DNA from 2 places in the Uliginosibacterium sp. TH139 genome. Region 1 is predicted to be linked to the other one. Evidence: riboswitches for the same ligand, from Rfam matches in the RefSeq annotation. Region 1 holds a riboswitch; the other holds the start of a gene.
The links. A riboswitch is a leader RNA that binds a small molecule or an ion and turns the genes downstream of it on or off. The one in region 1 is predicted to bind S-adenosylhomocysteine.

Region 1 (8,894 bases):
GTGTCCGGGCTTTTGCTGCTTGCCTGTTCCACACCGCGGATTCCTGTTGCCGGTACCCCGCAGATGGATACACAGGCCAAAACTTTTGCAGTGCATCCGGCCCGCGCCCGCATCTATGTATATCGCAATCTCAGTAGTCTCAGCGAAGAGTTGCGGGTGAATGGTGCCGTAGTCGGCACGCTCACGGGCCGCAGTTATCTGCCGCTTGAAGTCTCCCCGGGTACTTATCGCCTGCAGGCCAAGCGTGAGCGCGAGACGATCCTGGAGTTGAATGTGCTGGCCGGGCGCAATTACTTCGTGCTGCTGGAGGCGATCGAATCGCCCATGAACTACCGCAGTTCGTTGCGAGAGGCGAGTGAGGCCGAGGCGCGCGAGGCGATCAAGAGCAGCCAACTGCTGCTTTCGCCGGTCTATCCGCTCACCCCCTGAGGGGACGGCACGTCAACGAAAAAGAGCGCCCGCGGGCGCTCTTTTCGCGTTCTGCGGCGAGGCGAATTACTTCTTGGTTTTGGGGGCTGCCTGCGCCGTGACGGTGATGGCCAGAGCCTGGCTGAACACGCCTTCGACCTGATCACCGACCTTCACTTCCGCCAGCTTGGCCGGATCTTCCACCTTGAGTTCCACGATGCGGCCAGCGGCGCCCTTTACGGTCACGAGTTTCTTGACGCTATCCACGGCAATCACATCTGCCACGAACTGCACTTCGCGTTCGAACAGGGCACCCGGCTTCTTGCCCTTGGGGGTCCGGCCGACCATAGCCCCAGCCGTGGTGTGGGCTTCGCCTTTGACTTTCTTGAGCTGCATGGCAATGGCTTCAAAGTACTCGGCACTGACCTGATCACCTGCGCGCAGGTTGTCCAGGTTACGAGCTTCCGCACCGGCGACCAGATCGAAAGTCTCGCCATCTTTGCTGCGCAGGGTCACCTTGCGGGATTTCAGGTTGACGGTGACCACTGTTGCTTCGAACTTGGCAGAAACCGCCATGCCGCCACCAGGCACGCTGGCTGCTGTCGGCTCGGCAGCGAGGATCGGCGTGGCGAAGAGGGCAACGGTGAGCAGGGAGATAGTGCAGAGAGCACGCATGTGGCGATCCTTGTAGTCAGGGTGAAAAACGGGAAGCACTGGCGCATCGTTGAATGCCTTGATGGCCAGCGTATGGCGCTACGATCCATGGGAACATAGCATGGATCAGATTCGTATTTTTTGCCCGCAGGGGCGGCTGCCTGCCGCGCCTGGCCATCGGAGAGTTCTCATGCCAGGATCTGCCCGACTCGCCTTGCGTCTGATGCTGCTGTGCTATGCAACACGGGCCGCCGCAGCCCCTTGTTCCGAGCTGAAGCCAGGTGGCGCGCAATGAAGCTCTTGCGTGGTGTGCTGCTGGCGTGCATGTTGCTCATTGGTGCATGTGCCACGCCGCGCCGCGATCCTGCGCGTAGCGAACTGCCCTTGCCGGAGCCCAACGAGCCAACCCGGCTGGAGCAATTGGCGGAACAGGAACTGGGTACGAGCCCACAACTGAATGCCTTCCGTTTGCTCCCCGAGAGTGTCGAGGCGCTGCTGGCCCGCCTGATGCTGGCCCGCACCGCCGGACGCTCGCTGGACCTGCAGTACTACATCTGGCGCGATGATCTTACGGGGCGACTGTTGACCCAGGCATTGCTCGAAGCAGCCGATCGGGGTGTAAGGGTTCGCGTGCTGCTGGATGATGTGGGGAGCAGCGCCAATGACAAACTACTGCTTGCGCTGGATGCGCATCCGCTGGTGGAAATCCGCCTGTTCAACCCCGTCAGTTCACGCTCCTTCCGTACCCTGGGCATGGTGCAGGACTTCTCGCGCATCAACCGGCGCATGCATAACAAGGCTTTCCTGGCCGATCACAAGATGGCCATCGTGGGTGGGCGCAATATTGGTGATGAGTATTTCGGGGCCTCGAACGAGATAGCCTTCGGTGATCTCGATGTGCTGACCTTTGGCCCGGTGCTGTCGGAATTACAGGACTCCTTTCAGCGGTACTGGGATTCTCCGGCGGCCATTCCGATCGAGGATCTTCTGAACGACGTGGCGGGCCCCGATGAACTCGATGCCCTGCGCCGTGACCTGACTGGCTTTCTGAGCACACAGCGCGATAGCCCCTATGCGCAGCTTGGCAGCAGCATTCTGGCGACCTGGTTTGGCGATGCACCGATCACTTTTCACCGCGGTGATGCCCGCGTCCTGCAGGATGATCCGGACAAGATCAGCCGTCCGCCGGGCAACATTGCCGGCACCCTGATCACCCAGTTTGGCTATTCGTTGGTTCAGCCTGCAGAGGAAGTCTTGCTCGTATCGCCCTACTTTGTGCCGGGCAAGGCTGGACTGGAGTGGTTTCGAGGCCTCACTGCGCGTGGCATACGGGTGACCGTACTGACCAATTCGCTGGCGGCCAGCGATGTGGCTGCGGTGCACGCCGGTTATGAGCGCTATCGCAAGGAACTGCTGGCTGCCGGCGTGCACCTGTACGAAATGCGTCCGGAGTCGGACCCGGACGGTGAGCGCAAGCATACCCACATGTATCTAGGTTCTTCACGCGCTTCGCTGCACGCCAAGACCTTCGTTTTTGATCGGAGCTCGGTGTTCATCGGTTCGCTGAATCTGGATCCGCGCTCGGTGAAACTCAATACCGAGATCGGCCTGCTGTGCGAGAGCCCGGCGATGGCCGAGGAGCTCTCAAGTGGACTGGAGGATGAACTGGACGCCGTGGCCTGGCGGCTCGAGCTGGCGGCAGACGGGAAAGGGATCGTATGGGTGGAGCGGACTCCGGCAGGTGAGGTGCGTCACACGCGTGAGCCACAGGCGAGCTCACTGCGCCGCTTCAGCGTCTGGCTGCTGGGGCTGCTACCGATTGAGTCACTGTTGTGATGCTTGTGATGACGAACCCCCTTGCTACTAAAGTGTTAATGGGTGGCTATATACTTCATGGCGTTTGGTTGGGGCTGATGCCGATTGCGCATGTCGGCTTGCGGCTTCAGAATTTACGCCATTAGTCGTAGACCCATCCTGAAGGGCGGCCAGCTGCCGCTGGAGGAGTGCTTGCGTGCAAGAAAACCAGGCAGGACTGGAAGGACCACTCCTGTTCGCTGAGGATGAGACTGCCGGGGAAGTACCCAAGCGCCTGAAAAGCTGGCGCTGCCTGATTGTGGACGACGACGAGGGCGTCCATCAGTCCCTTGCTTTCGCCATGAATAACCTGCCGGTGCTCGAAGGGCGCATCGAGTGGCTGCACGCCTATACCGCCCGCGAAGCACGTGAAATACTCGAGCGTGAGCGTGATGTGGCAGTGATCATGCTTGACGTGGTGATGGAGCATGAGCAGGCCGGCCTTGAACTTGTGCGCGTGATCCGCAACGAGCTGGGGCTGAACGACACCCGCATCATCTTGCACACAGGCCAGCCGGGCTTCGCGCCAGAAATCACCGCGATCCGCGAATACGACATCAACGATTACCGGACTAAGGCCCAGCTGACGCGCGGCCATGTGTATACCTGCCTGTCCTCGGCCATTCGTACCTATCGCCAGATTCGTGCTATTGCCCAGGGGCGCGAGCAACTGCGGCGCATTATTGAAGCCGGTGACGAGCTGATGATGCAGGTGGATGAGGCGGCCTTTGCGCGTGGCGTGCTGGCCCATTTTGCCCAATTGCTCGATACCGGCTTGTCTGGTTTTGCACTGACGGCTACCCGCCCCGACAGCCTGGGCCTGCTGCCCTTGCTGGTGGCCGAGGGGCAGCATGCCGGCCGTGCCGGGCGCTCCCTGAATGCCAGTGAGGCGGCTGAAGCCTTGGCCTGCTGCCTGCAAAGTTTGAGCGGGCATGGCGTTGCCTGGGGTGCGCGGGGTGCAGCCTTGTGCATCCGGAGCCACCCTGGCGCAGTGTTGTGCCTCTACCTGGATCTTCAAGTGCCGGACCCGGAATCGGTTGACCCCGGAGTGATCGATGTCTTTGCCGGGCATTTTGCTTCCTGCCTGGACAACCGCAGCCTGCTGCACCAACTGCAGCACGACGCTTATCACGACCGCCTCTCCGGATTGCCGAACCGGCGCGCGCTCGGCGAGGAGCTGGGGCGCTGCCTGGTCGCAGGCCAGACGTCTGGCCTCTCGCTGGCCCTGATCGATATCGATGCCTTCGGCGAGATCAACGAAACCCTCGGCCACGCTTTCGGCGATGAACTGCTGCGCGGCATTACGGCGCGCCTGCGGGCCTCCGCTACGCCCGAAGTCATGGTGGCGCGCATCTCGGCGGACATCTTTGCCGTGCTGGGGGCTGAGCGCCGCATTACACCGGAATTCGTGCTGCCCCTGTTTGCGGAGCCGTTCACTGTGGGGGGCGAGGAAAGCATGGTCTCTGTTACGGTCGGTTTTACCCGCCTGGGAGACGTAGAGGCGCAAGGGGGGGGGGAAATGCTGGAAGCCGCTTTCCAGGCCCTGCGTTATGCCAAGACCTATCAGCGTGGCCAACTCGCCTGGTATGACCCGGCACTCACCTCGCAGACCCATGAGCGGGTGCGCCTGCTCAATGGTTTGCGCCATGCGCTGCAGGGCGACGGGCTATATGTGGTGTTCCAGCCTCAGGTGTCACTGGAAGATCAGCGCCTGATCGGTCTGGAAGCCCTGATGCGTTGGCGTACAGAGGATGGCAGCGTGATTCCGCCGGATCGCTTCATCCCGGTGGCTGAGCAGTCCGGCCTGATTCGCGAGCTGGGCTTTTTCGTGCTGCGTGAAGCCTGCTCTTTGCTGGCCCGTCTGCACGCCGAAGGGCATACCGGTGTGCGCATGGCGGTCAATGTGTCGGCGGTCCAGTTCCGCAATCCGTCATTTCTCAGTGAATTGCGCCAGATCGTCGGTGCCAGCGGTATGGATGCGCATTATCTGGAACTCGAAATCACCGAATCGATTGCGATGGAGGATTCCGCCTATGTGCGAGAGGCACTGGAAGCCTTGCGTACGATGGGGGTGCAACTGGCTGTGGATGATTTCGGTACCGGTTATTCCTGTCTCGCGCAGCTCAAGCAGCTGGCATTCAATCGCCTGAAGATCGACAAGGCGTTCGTTCACGATCTCAGCGAGGAAGAGGCGGATGCGAGTATTGCCGGCGTGGTGATCCAGCTCGGCCAGCGTCTGGGCAAGGAGGTCATTGCGGAAGGCGTGGAAACCGAGGCACAAGCCCAGATCCTTGGGCGCCTGGGCTGCCGTGAGGCGCAAGGTTATCTGTATGGCCGGCCGATGCCGGTGGCAGAGCTCTATCGCTGGTTGAAGTCACGCGCCTGAGTATTGTCAGAGAATGTGGCCGCGCCATGGCTTTCTGGCGCCGGCCAAACTTCCTGCCTATAATCCGGACTCTCCGAGGAGCGCTGCGAGAGCGTTGGGTGCTTCTACCCACGATCCCAGGCTCGGAGTTTCGCCAGCGCCAAGCTCGGCAGGATTCAACTGCGCTCACCTGTTCAACCGTGCCGGGCACGGGAAGACGGTGAGCCCCTCTGTAAGCTCCCCTCCCGCTCGGCCACCTGTTCATGGAGAACATCGTGGCTCAATTCAATGATTACGTGATTGCCGATCTCAAGCTGGCCGACTGGGGCCGCAAGGAGATCCTCATTGCCGAAACCGAAATGCCGGGCCTGATGGCTATTCGCGAAGAATTCGCGAAGGCCCAGCCGCTCAAGGGCGCGCGCATCACCGGCTCGCTGCACATGACCATCCAGACCGCCGTGCTGATCGAGACGCTGACTGCGCTCGGCGCCGAAGTGCGCTGGGCCTCGTGCAACATCTTCTCGACCCAGGATCACGCCGCCGCCGCAATTGCCGCCGCGAACATCCCGGTCTTCGCCGTCAAGGGCGAAACGCTGGTCGACTACTGGGATTACACCCATCGCATCTTCGAGTGGGCCGATGGCGGCTACTCCAACATGATTCTGGATGACGGCGGCGACGCGACTCTGCTGTTGCATCTGGGCGCTCGCGCCGAGAAGGATCTGTCGGTCATCAGCAAGCCGGGTTCCGAAGAAGAAACCATCCTGTTTGCCGCGATCAAGGCCAAGCTGGCGATTGATCCGAGCTGGTATTCCGTGCGCCTGGCGGCCATCAAAGGCGTGACCGAAGAAACCACCACCGGCGTGCACCGCCTGTACCAGATGCATGCGCGTGGCGAACTGAAGTTCCCGGCGATCAACGTCAATGACTCGGTCACCAAGAGCAAGTTCGACAACCTCTACGGCTGCCGCGAGTCGCTGGTGGATGGCATCAAGCGCGCCACCGATGTGATGATTGCCGGCAAGGTTGCCGTGATCGTTGGCTACGGCGACGTGGGCAAGGGCTGCGCCCAGGCCATGCGTGCGCTGTCGGCCCAGGTGTGGGTCACCGAAATCGACCCGATCTGCGCCCTGCAGGCCGCCATGGAAGGCTATCGCGTGGTGACCATGGAATATGCCGCCGACAAGGCCGATATCTTCGTGACCACCACCGGCAACTTCCACGTCATCACCCATGACAACATGGCTGCGATGAAGAACAACGCCATCGTCTGCAACATCGGACACTTCGACAACGAAATCGATGTCGCTTCGCTGGAGAAGTACCAGTGGGAAGAGATCAAGCCGCAAGTCGATCACGTCATCTTCCCGGACGGCAAGCGCATCATCCTGCTGGCTAAGGGCCGTTTGGTGAACCTGGGCTGTGGCACGGGCCACCCGAGCTACGTGATGTCATCAAGCTTCGCCAACCAGACCATCGCGCAGATCGAACTGTTCACGCGTACCGCCGAATATCCAGTGGGCGTGTACACCCTGCCCAAGCATCTGGATGAGAAGGTCGCGCGCCTGCAACTGAAGACGCTCAACGCCCAGCTCTCCGTGCTGCGCCCCGATCAGGCTGCCTACATTGGCGTGCCGGTTGAAGGTCCGTACAAGGCTGATCACTACCGTTACTGAGCGACCTTGAACCGCGCCGGCGCAAGCCGGTGCGGGCCTGCCCCATGGACTCCTTTCACGGCCGCCATTCGCGACTCAAGACTACTCCGCTTGCTGAATCGGCAATGCCGGAGCGCATCGCACCACGCGCCGACCAGTTGCTGGTCGAGCGTGGTCTGGCAGAGTCTCGCACGACTGCGCAGCGCATGATCGGGGCCGGCCGGGTGAGCTGGCAGGATCTGGGGGGCGTGAAGATAGTACGCAAGGCATCCGAGTCAATTCCGAGCACGGCTGAAATCCTGATTGAACCCGACGAGGCGGATCGCTATGTGTCGCGAGGCGGCCTCAAGTTGGCTGGCGCGCTGAGCAGCGTCGGGCTGGATGTGACTGGCTTGCATTGCCTGGATCTCGGTCAGAGCACCGGCGGCTTTACGGATTGCTTGTTGCAGGCTGGTGCGGCCAGTGTGCTGGGCATCGAGGTCGGCCATGACCAGCTTCACCCGCGCTTGCATGGTGAGCCTCGCTGCAGCACGATCGAGGGCCTGAATGCCCGTGATCTGCACGCAGCCCAATTAGGCGAGCGCATGCCGAAAGCGGGTTTTGATCTGATCGTTTGTGATGCGAGCTTCATTTCGCTGACGCTCCTGCTGCCGCAATGGCCGTCTCTGATGGCGGAAAATGGGCGCGTGCTGGCGCTGGTCAAGCCTCAGTTCGAACTGGGGCCTCAAGCCCTTGGCAAAGGGGGCATCGTGCGCGACCCTTCGTTGTATCCGGCGGTCGAAGCGCGCATCCGCTCGGCCTGTCAGGTCGCTGAATTGGACGTGCTGATCTGGTGCGATAGCCCGATCACAGGCGGCGATGGCAATCGCGAATTTTTCGTCTTCGCTCGCAAAGCGCAGACCTGAGGAAAGAACATGAGCAAGAAACTTGAATTCAGTCTCGAATTCTTCCCGCCGGCAACGGCGGAGGGTGTGGAAAAGCTGCGTGGCGTGCGCACCGAACTGGCGGCGTTGGGCCCGGAGTTCATTTCCGTGACCTACGGTGCAGGTGGCTCCACGCGTGACCGTACCCTTGAAGTTGTGCGCGAGATCCGTGCTGCCGGCATCGACGCCGCCCCACATCTTTCCTGCATCGGCTCCACCCAGGCCAGCATCCGCGATCACCTCGCTGAATTCCGGGAAATGGGCGTGAAACGCATCGTTGCGCTGCGTGGAGATCTGCCTTCCGGTATGGCCGACCCGGGCGAGTTCCGTTACGCCAACGAACTGGTCGAATTCATCCGCAAGGAATCTGGTGAAGAGTTCTTTCTGGAAGTTGCGTCCTATCCCGAAATTCACCCCCAGGCCCGCAGCTACGAGGCTGACCTCAAGGCTTTCGTGAATAAGGTTAATGCTGGCGCCGATTCATCGATCACCCAGTATTTCTACAATGCAGATGCCTATTTCACCTTCTGCGATGCGGCGCGAGAGGCGGGGGTCCGTATTCCAATCGTACCGGGCATCATGCCGATCGCCAGCTTCAGCAAGCTCGCTCGTTTCTCCGAGAGCTGTGGTGCAGAAATCCCGCAGTGGATGCGCCGCAAGTTTGAAGGTTTTGGTGATGATGCTGAAAGCGTGCGTGCCTTCGGCCTGGATGTGGTCACCGGTCTGTGCGAGCGCCTGATTGCGGGTGGGGCACCAAGCCTGCACTTCTATACGCTGAATCAGACAGGACTGACCCGAGAGCTATGTCAGCGCCTGGGTCTCGCCTGAAACTTTGGCGTAAAAAGTGTTTGACAGGATCAGAATAGCTTTCTATAATTTTGATTCTTCGCTTTCGGCGGGTCGTTAGCTCAGTTGGTAGAGCAGCGGACTTTTAATCCGTTGGTCGCAGGTTCGAATCCCGCACGGCCTACCACTCGTAGAAGAAGCGAAACAGATTTTGGGGGTATAGCTCAGTTGGTAGAGCAGTTGACTCTT
Region 2 (8,894 bases), on a different contig from region 1:
CGTAGGGCGGAGTGCAAACTCCGCCGCTTTGATCAACACATGCGGTGGAGTTTCACTTCACCCTAAGACTGCGCCGTACGCGGTGGTTTGGAGTGCCCGCCCCCAAGGCCGAGCCGCACACGGCGTTTCATTTCCTGCCCGGTTCGCCGCTTACACCCCGAAACCGAAGCAGCGCATGCTCAGGGTGCCGCTGTGAAAGCCGGTGAAGAGCGTCTCTGCCGCTTCATCACGACCGGCCGCGCCCAGCGCGTAGAGCATCGGAAAGTAATGGTCAGGCGTGGGCACGGCCATGCTCACGCTGGCGTCCAGCCGGGTGTAGTCGAGAATGCGTTTGTCTTCCCGCTGAGCGAGCGCAGCAGCAAAGGCCTCATCGAAGCGCTGAGCCCAGTCCTGCGAGGCGCGCATTGCCTCAGACTGGTTGCGCTGGGTAGCACGCAGGTTGTGCACGATGTTGCCGCTGCCGATGATCATCACCCCCTTCTGGCGCAGGGCGGCCAGCTCGCGACCGAGCTGGTAATGAAATTCCGGCCCCCTGGCGTAATCGATGGAAAGCTGGAAGACCGGAATCTTCGCCTCCGGATACAGGTGGTGCAGCACGGTCCAGGTGCCATGATCCAGCCCCCACTCCTCGGTCGCCACCACCTTCACGCCCTTCACCGCGCGGATCGCTTCGCGTGCAAGCCGGGGCGAGCCCGGTGCCGGGTATTCCATGGCGTGGAGTTCGGCCGGGAAGCCACCGAAGTCGTGAATCGTCGGCGGGCGCTCGGCCACGTTCACCGCTGTCACGCCGGGCGAGAGCCAGTGCGCAGACACCACCAGCATCGCCTTCGGCGCAGGCAGCTTCTTGCCCAGCGCGTTAAGGCAGCGGGTAAAGGCATTTTCGTGGATCGCATTCATCGGGCTGCCGTGGCCGATGAAAAGCACCGGCGCAGGCTTGAACTTTTCGCCCTTGCCCGAGGGCTTGCCTTGCGTGGCCGCCCAGGCGCCCAGGCTGTGGAGGGCGGTGAGCGTGCCGAACGCCGAGCCCTGAATCAGGAAGCGGCGACGTTGGGAATCGGGGTGGCGGGAATGACTCATGCTGATCCTGCAGATTCAAAACCCCATTGATACCCGCCCCAGCCCGGAGGTTCCAGCCGCGCCCCGCAAAAGCCCCTCCCAGCTTCCGCAACAATCCGAGTGCCCGGCGTAGGGCGGAGTGCAAACTCCGCCAGCCTGATCAACGCACTCCGTCATACAGGGGAAAACATCCGGTGCGGTTTGCACCGCACCCTACACTCCGACGTACGCGGTGAGTCGCGGAGCGTCGCCGGCCGCAGGAACATCTCAGGACTTCTTGCGAAGTCTGGAACGCATGATCACTACGCTGGCGTGACTTGAGCATGCCACTGGAGCTGCGAACAGCCGCTTTCGACCCGATGCGGACGGTCGGAGAATTGAAAACGGGCGTTCAGGCGTAGGGCGGAGTGCAAACTCCGCCACTTTGATCAACGCACGCTGTCGCGCGCGAGGGAAACATCCGGTGCGGTTGGCACCGCACCCTACGACTGCGCCGTACGCGGTCATGTGACATCCATGCGCAAAGCCCCTACCGAGCTTGAACATGCATTCTCGACGCCATCGTACAAAGAGCAGCGAGGCCAAGAACAGTTCGTTTTGGTACGCTGAACGCATAACAGGCTGCATGTCTTGAATCCACTCTATGCATCGGAGGCATTTTGAGAGCCGTACGACTGGTCGCGCATTGTTTGATAGGACTTGCCCCTGTCTTGGCAAGTGTGGTTCGGGCTGATGAAGTACTTCGCTTTGGTGCGCCGGTGAAAGCCGGAGTACAGCAGCAGGACAACTTGCTGGTCTTGTCGCCAGAGCCGCCAGCGCGGGAACTAGCACAGGACGCTGAAGTCATTCTGGTATCCGGCTACGAGCCACCAAAGGGAGCTGTGCATGTCAATATCGACCGGCCTGGCGCGAAGGTCTTGCTGGTCATGACAAGCTACGAACAAATCAATTGGCGGGTAACAGCTTCGCCCAAGACCTCAATCGTGGCGATTCTTGTTGGTGGATATCACCCATCTACCGTTTCGACGACGCTGCAGACGCAAGGCTATATGGTGAAACTGCCGTATGCCTACGAAACCGAAAACCTAAAATTCAGAGAGCTGCTTGTACGCTTGAACCAGCTATTCGGCGTCGAGCAGGTGAATGCCTTCCGGGGCAGCTATACGCTGCCGGCGCTGATCAGCGTGACTGCGCCGGATGCACCACGCGCCGATCTGACCATGCAAGGACCAAAGCCCAGAGCGTCCAGCTCAGGCTTCACATTCAGGCTTCCGACGCGGGACTACGGCAGGGCGCGCTGGACATTGTCGGGCCCACTAAATGGCGGCAAGGAAGCCTACGTGAGCGAGGGGAAAATTGCCGTATCGGAGTCAGGCGATCGCGCTTTCAGATTGAGAGGTGATCAACTTGAGTCGGTAGATGTCCCGACAGGGCAAGCCACCAGCATCGCCTTGCCACCTGATTTCCCACGGTTTTCGTGGGCGATGGACCTGGCCTACGACAGCAAGCGGAATGTCGTTTCGATTGTCACGCTCGGTGGCGAAGGCTTCCTTTACCGGTTTGATGCACGGAATCAAAAGTGGCTCGACTATCGGTCCGTCAATAACGTCGATATCTTCTCCTTGAGCTATGACGCGAAGGCAGATCGCTATGTGGCCTGGACGGACCAGGGCAGCCTGCTATTCATCTCCGGCACGGGCGATGCGTTGTTTGCCCAGCCGGTTATATCGCGCCTAGAAAGTTTCGGTCGTGTCTATGACCGCGGCAATGGTCGACCGCCCAGGCTGCAAATCGCAGCAACCGGGGATGACATTGCGCTGGTCTACATCGTCGATGGCGGGGTGAGAAACATCTGGCATTACAACCTCAGAACCGACGCTGCCGCGCTGACCTATTCGCGAAACTGAGCCCGCGCGGTGTTGAGTGCACATCCGCGAAATACGTGGGCACACTGCGCCCACCCTACAGATAAAACAAAGGGGCCGAAATTGGCCCCTTTGTCATTTCACGCTTCGACGCTAATCAAAGAATCGGCGCCAGCCACCTCTTCGCCTCGCCTTCACTGAAGCCCGCCCGCTGTGCCCAATCCTTCATCTGATCTTCCCCAATCTTGCTCACCGCGAAGTACTGCGCCTCCGGATGCGCGAGGTAGAAGCCTGATACGGCCGCCGCCGGGTACATGGCGAAGGTTTCGGTGATCTCCAGACCGATGGCTTCCTGCGGGTTCAGCACCCGGAAGATCTCGCCTTTGGCGGTGTGATCTGGGCAGGCCGGATAGCCGGGAGCAGGACGGATGCCGCTGTATTGCTCGGCGATCAGGGCGGCTCCATCGAGCGTCTCGGCAGGGGCGTAAGCCCAGTATTCCTTGCGCACGCGCTGGTGCAGCCATTCGGCTGCAGCTTCCGCAAAGCGGTCAGCAATGGCCTTGAGCATGATGGCGTGATAGTCGTCGTGCTCGGCTTCATAGGCAGCGATGCGCGGCTCCAGCCCCCGACCGGCCGAAACGGCGAACATGCCGACCCAGTCCGCCACACCAGAATCACGATCCGCGATGAAGTCGCTCAGGCAGTAGTTGGGCTTGCCGGCCGGACGTTCGTGCTGCTGGCGCAATCCGTGCCACTTGGCGATCACTTCGCCACGTGATTCGTCGCCATAAACCAGCACATCATCCTGATGCGCAGCGGCGGGAAAGAGGCCGAACACGGCGTGCACTTCGATCCAGCGCTGCTCGATGGCGCTCTTGAGCATGGCCTTGGCATCACGGAAGACGTTGCGTGCGGTTTCGCCCACGATCTCGTCATCCAGAATCGCCGGGTAGGCGCCGGCCAGATCCCAGGTCTGGAAGAAGGGGCCCCAGTCGATGTACTGCTCGAGCGTGGCGAGATCGATGTTGCGCAGGCGCTGGATGCCGGGGCGTGAAGGCTTCGCCGGCACATAGCTGGCGTCGCTGTTCCACTTGAAGCGGTTGGCGCGTGCGGCTTCGAGCGAGACCAGCTTCACGCCACTCTTGGAGGCATGCTGAACGCGCAGCTTTTCATAGTCCGCCGCGATTTCGGCGACATAGCTTTCGCGCTGATCGATGGAGAGCAGGCTGGTGACCACGCCCACGGCGCGTGAAGCATCCGGCGTGTAGACCACCGGGCCATCGTAGTGCGGCGCGATCTTGATCGCGGTGTGGGCGCGGCTGGTGGTGGCGCCACCAATCAGCAGGGGCACGGCATTCTCGCCACCGAAGCCAAGGCGCTTCATCTCGCTGGCGACATGGGCCATTTCTTCAAGCGAGGGCGTGATCAGGCCGGAGAGGCCAATGGCCTGCGCGCCATGCTCCTTCGCGGCGGCAAGGATCTTGTCGCAGGGCACCATCACGCCGAGATCGACGACTTCGTAGCCGTTGCAGGAGAGCACCACGCCGACGATGTTCTTGCCGATGTCATGCACATCGCCCTTCACGGTGGCCATGATGATCTTGCCCTTGGCGGCCGCGCCGGTGCGCTTCTTTTCTTCCTCGATGTAGGGAATCAGATGCGCCACGGCGGACTTCATGACGCGAGCGGATTTGACCACCTGCGGCAGGAACATCTTGCCCGCGCCGAAGAGATCCCCCACGACCGACATGCCGGCCATCAGCGGGCCTTCGATCACCGCCAGCGGCGGCTTGCCCTCGGCAAACAGCTTGGCCCGGACTTCTTCGGTGTCTTCCACCACGAACTGGGTGATGCCCTTCACCAGCGCATGCGACAGGCGCTCTTCGACCGGCCATTCGCGCCAGGCCAGATCCTGCACGTTTTCCTTGGCCTGGCCCTTCACGGTCTGTGCGAATTCGACCAGGCGCTCGCCGGCTTCGGGATGACGATTCAATACAACGTCTTCCACCTTGTCGCGCAGCTCGGGGGCAAGGTCGTCATACACGCCGAGCTGACCGGCGTTAACGATGCCCATGGTGAGGCCCGCCTTGATGGCGTGGTAGAGGAATACGGTGTGAATGGCTTCGCGCACCGGGTCGTTGCCACGGAAGCTGAAGCTCACGTTGGAAACACCGCCGCTGGTCTTGGCATAAGGCAGATTCGTGTGAATCCAGCGCACAGCTTCGATGAAGTCGACCGCGTAGTTGTTGTGCTCTTCGATGCCGGTGGCAATGGCGAAGATGTTGGCATCAAAAATGATGTCTTCCGGCGGGAAGCCGATCGTCATCAAGAGATCGTAGGCGCGCTTGCAGATCTCAGTCTTGCGCGCATAGGTGTCGGCCTGGCCCTGCTCGTCGAAGGCCATCACCACGGCGGCCGCGCCGTATTTCATGCACAGGCGGGCGTGATGCAGGAAGGCTTCCTCGCCCTCCTTCATGGAGATCGAGTTAACGATGCCCTTGCCCTGGATGCACTTGAGGCCGGCTTCGATGATCTCCCACTTGGAGGAGTCGATCATGATCGGCACGCGCGAGATGTCCGGCTCGGAGGCGATGAGCTTGAGGAAGCGCTCCATCGCGGCCTTCGAGTCCAGCATGGCTTCGTCCATGTTGATGTCGATGACCTGGGCGCCGTTTTCCACCTGCTGGCGAGCCACGGCCAGTGCATCGTCGAAGCGGCCTTCGATGATCATCTTGGCAAAAGCGCGCGAGCCGGTGACGTTGTTGCGCTCGCCGACGTTCACGAACAGGCTGTCCTTGCCGATGAAGAAAGGCTCCAGACCCGACAGGGCCTGCCTCACTTCGAGCTCGGGAATGGCGCGCGGGCGGATCTGCGCCACCGCCTCACTCACGGCCTTGATATGTGAAGGCCGGGTGCCGCAGCAACCGCCGACGATATTGAGGAAGCCGGACTCTGCCCAATCCTTGATATCGGCCGCCAGCTGCTCAGGCGTTTCGTCGTAACCGGTGGGGGCCAGCGGATTCGGCAGGCCGGCGTTGGGGTGGGCGGAGACGAAGGTATCGCAGATGCCGGAAAGCTCGGCCACGTACTGGCGCAACTCCTTGGCGCCGAGCGCACAGTTGAGACCGAAGGAGATCGGCTTGACGTGCTTGAGCGAGTTCCAGAAGGCGGTGGCGGTCTGGCCCGAGAGCGTGCGGCCCGAGGCATCGGTGATGGTGCCCGAGATCATGACCGGCAACTTGCGGCCCAGATCATCGAAGAGCTTGAGCACGGCGAAGATGGCAGCCTTGGCATTGGCGGTGTCGAACACCGTTTCGATCAGCAGCAGATCGGCGCCGCCTTCCATCAGAGCCTTGGCCGAGTCGTAGTAGTCGTCGACCAGCTCGTCGAAGCTGACGTTACGGTAGCCGGGGTCGTTCACATCCGGCGAGATCGAAAGGGTGCGCGAGGTCGGGCCGATCACGCCAGCGCAGTAGCGCGGCTTGTTAGGTGTCCTTGCGGTGAATTCGTCGCACAGCTCACGCACCAGACGCGCGCCAGCCACGTTGATCTCATACGCGAAGTCCTGCAGGCCGTATTCGGCTTGCGACACGCGCGTGCCGTTGAAGGTGCAGGTTTCGATGATGTCCGCACCCGCCTCCAGATACTCGCGGTGGATCGCGCCGACCACGTCCGGACGGGTGAGCACCAGCAGATCGTTATTGCCCTTCAGATCCTTGTTGTGCGCAGCAAAGCGGCTTCCCCGGTAATCGGCTTCGGAGAGCTTGTATTGCTGGATCTCGGTGCCCATGCCGCCATCCAGAATCAGGATACGTTCACGGAGCAGGGCGTTGAGTTCTTGGCTGCGGTCGGCTTGCATGAGTCACTCTCCAAAGCGTTCAACGCTTCGGGCAAGCCGGGGATGGGCGGGGGAGTTCTGGCTCACCGGCAATCCGCACGAGTTCTGCACGAAGCGGTGAGCGCCGTTGAATCTGGCCTGCGCCAAAGAGAGGCGGCAGGTTCCGAGCCTGGGATTGCGGGAAAAAACCCGGCAGTCTCGCAGCGCTCCTCGGAAAGGACTGAATTATAAGGGCGAACGCTCGGGCTGACCAGCCAGCCGGGCTTCAGGAGCAGGCCGCTCGAGGCGAATCCGGCTGCGCCTTACCTCCTGAAGAATACCCTCTGCACCAAAGTGGGCATCGACCTGCCAGTTTGCGGGGCGCCGCACATCCAGCGGCCAGTGCCAGACCTCCCCTCCGGCAACATGTTCGGTGCGCGCCGGCCGCCCCATCTGGCGTCGCACCTCGTCGCGGCTCATGCCCTGTCGCAGGGCATCCACGCTGGCTTCGGTCAGCACCTGCTGCAGGCTCAAGAGCACCCCGCTGGGAGCCAAACGGGCCATGAAATTGCCCCCGCCCTGCGTCACCCGGGCGAACTCCATCTGCAGGCTGCCATCCCGCTCAGACCACACCATGCTGGGCTGTCCGAGCTGCTCAAGCAGTTGCGGCAAGGTCGTCTTGCCCGGTTCCACACTGGAGCTGCCAATACAGGCAGCCAGCAGGCTGGCAAGCAACAGCAGAAGGGTGGATTTGAACATCGACGGCTTATCCCGCAGGGCTACCCAAGCAGCCTAGTTGGCACGCCAGTCAGCGCCAATTCTCGTATTCCCCTGCGGCGTGGGTGCGCTTCTTGCATACGGAGCAGTCTGGCCCCGTGTGGGCTTGCCCGCTCGCTTATTTGTGTAACATGCCTCCGGGACATACCGCCCCGGTCGGAGACAAGCCAGCGGCCCCTGAACTCATCATCCACTCTGGAGAATGTTCGAAATGAAGAAGACCTTGATTGCACTTGCAGTACTTGGCACCACCAGTGGCCTTGCACAGGCTCAGGAAGTCGTCGTGAAGATCGGCCACGTCGGCCCGCTCACCGGCAACATCGCCCACCTTGGCAAGGACAACGAAAATGGCGCCCGCCTCGCGGTCGAGGAGTACAACACCAAGGGCATCACGATCGGCGGCAAGAAGGTGAAGTTCGAGTTGGTCGGTGAAGATGACGCCGCCGATCCGAAGACCGGCAACATCGTGGCCCAGCGCCTGGTGGATGCTGGCGTTAAGGGTGTGGTCGGCCACCTGAATTCGGGCACCACAATCCCCGCTTCGCGCATTTACAACCAGTCCGGAATCCCGATGATTTCGCCCTCGGCGACCAATGTGACGCTGACCCAACAAGGCTTCGCGAACATCTTCCGCACCATGGCCAACGATGCCCAGCAAGGCAGCGTGATCGGCAAGTACGCGGCCAGCAAGCTCGGCAAGACCGTGGCCATCATCGACGACCGCACCGCCTACGGCCAGGGCCTCGCCGACGAAGTGGAAAAGGGCGTGAAAGCGGCTGGCGGCAAAGTGACTTCGCGTGAATTCACCAACAACCAGGCCACTGACTTCATGGCCATTCTCACCAAGATCAAGGCCCAGAAGCCGGACGTGATCGTCTACACCGGCATGGATGCCCAGGGCGGCCCGATGCTCAAGCAAGTCAAGGCACTGGGCATCCCGGCCAAATTCGTCACCGGCGACGGCGGCTGCACGCCCGAGTTCATCAAGCTGGCCGGTGACGCCATGTCTGAAGCAGCCTTCTGCACCCAGGCTGGCCTGCCGCTGGATCAGATCGCCGACAAGACCTTCAAGGATCGCTTCAAGAAGCGCTTCGGTGCCGACGTGCAGATCTACGCACCGTATTCCTACGATGCTGCCGCTGCACTCATCGAAGGCATGAAGGCCGCCAACTCGGCCGAGCCTTCCAAGTACCTGGCTGCCCTCAAGAAGGTGCAGTTCAAGGGTGTGACCGGCGAAGTGGCCTTCGATGAGAAGGGTGACACCAAGTTCGGCGCCATCACCATGTACCAGTACAAGGCTGGCAACTGGGTCGCGCTGAAGTAAGCCTGACCACACACGAACGGGGCGCCGGCGGCGCCCCGTTTTCTTAGGCGCAAAC

Region 2: linked by a shared signal. The riboswitch ahead of metH (methionine synthase) and the one ahead of ahcY (adenosylhomocysteinase) in region 1 are both predicted to bind S-adenosylhomocysteine.

Annotation. Positions count from the first base shown of each region.
Region 1 is NZ_PKRR01000006.1:70,298-79,191, forward strand. It holds gene C0V76_RS14290 (DUF2846 domain-containing protein) at 1-429, shown strand, start outside; gene C0V76_RS14295 (hypothetical protein) at 496-1,083, opposite strand; gene C0V76_RS14300 (phospholipase D family protein) at 1,354-2,898, shown strand; gene C0V76_RS14305 (EAL domain-containing protein) at 3,074-5,302, shown strand; S-adenosyl-L-homocysteine riboswitch at 5,372-5,476, shown strand; gene ahcY (adenosylhomocysteinase) at 5,545-6,957, shown strand; gene C0V76_RS14315 (TlyA family RNA methyltransferase) at 7,002-7,841, shown strand; gene metF (methylenetetrahydrofolate reductase [NAD(P)H]) at 7,851-8,687, shown strand; tRNA gene C0V76_RS14325 (tRNA-Lys) at 8,757-8,832, shown strand; tRNA gene C0V76_RS14330 (tRNA-Lys) at 8,859-8,894, shown strand, end outside.
Region 2 is NZ_PKRR01000003.1:492,899-501,792, forward strand. It holds gene ygiD (4,5-DOPA dioxygenase extradiol) at 151-1,077, opposite strand; gene C0V76_RS09335 (hypothetical protein) at 1,767-2,963, shown strand; gene metH (methionine synthase) at 3,079-6,780, opposite strand; S-adenosyl-L-homocysteine riboswitch at 6,872-6,977, opposite strand; gene bamE (outer membrane protein assembly factor BamE) at 6,985-7,497, opposite strand; gene C0V76_RS09350 (branched-chain amino acid ABC transporter substrate-binding protein) at 7,727-8,839, shown strand.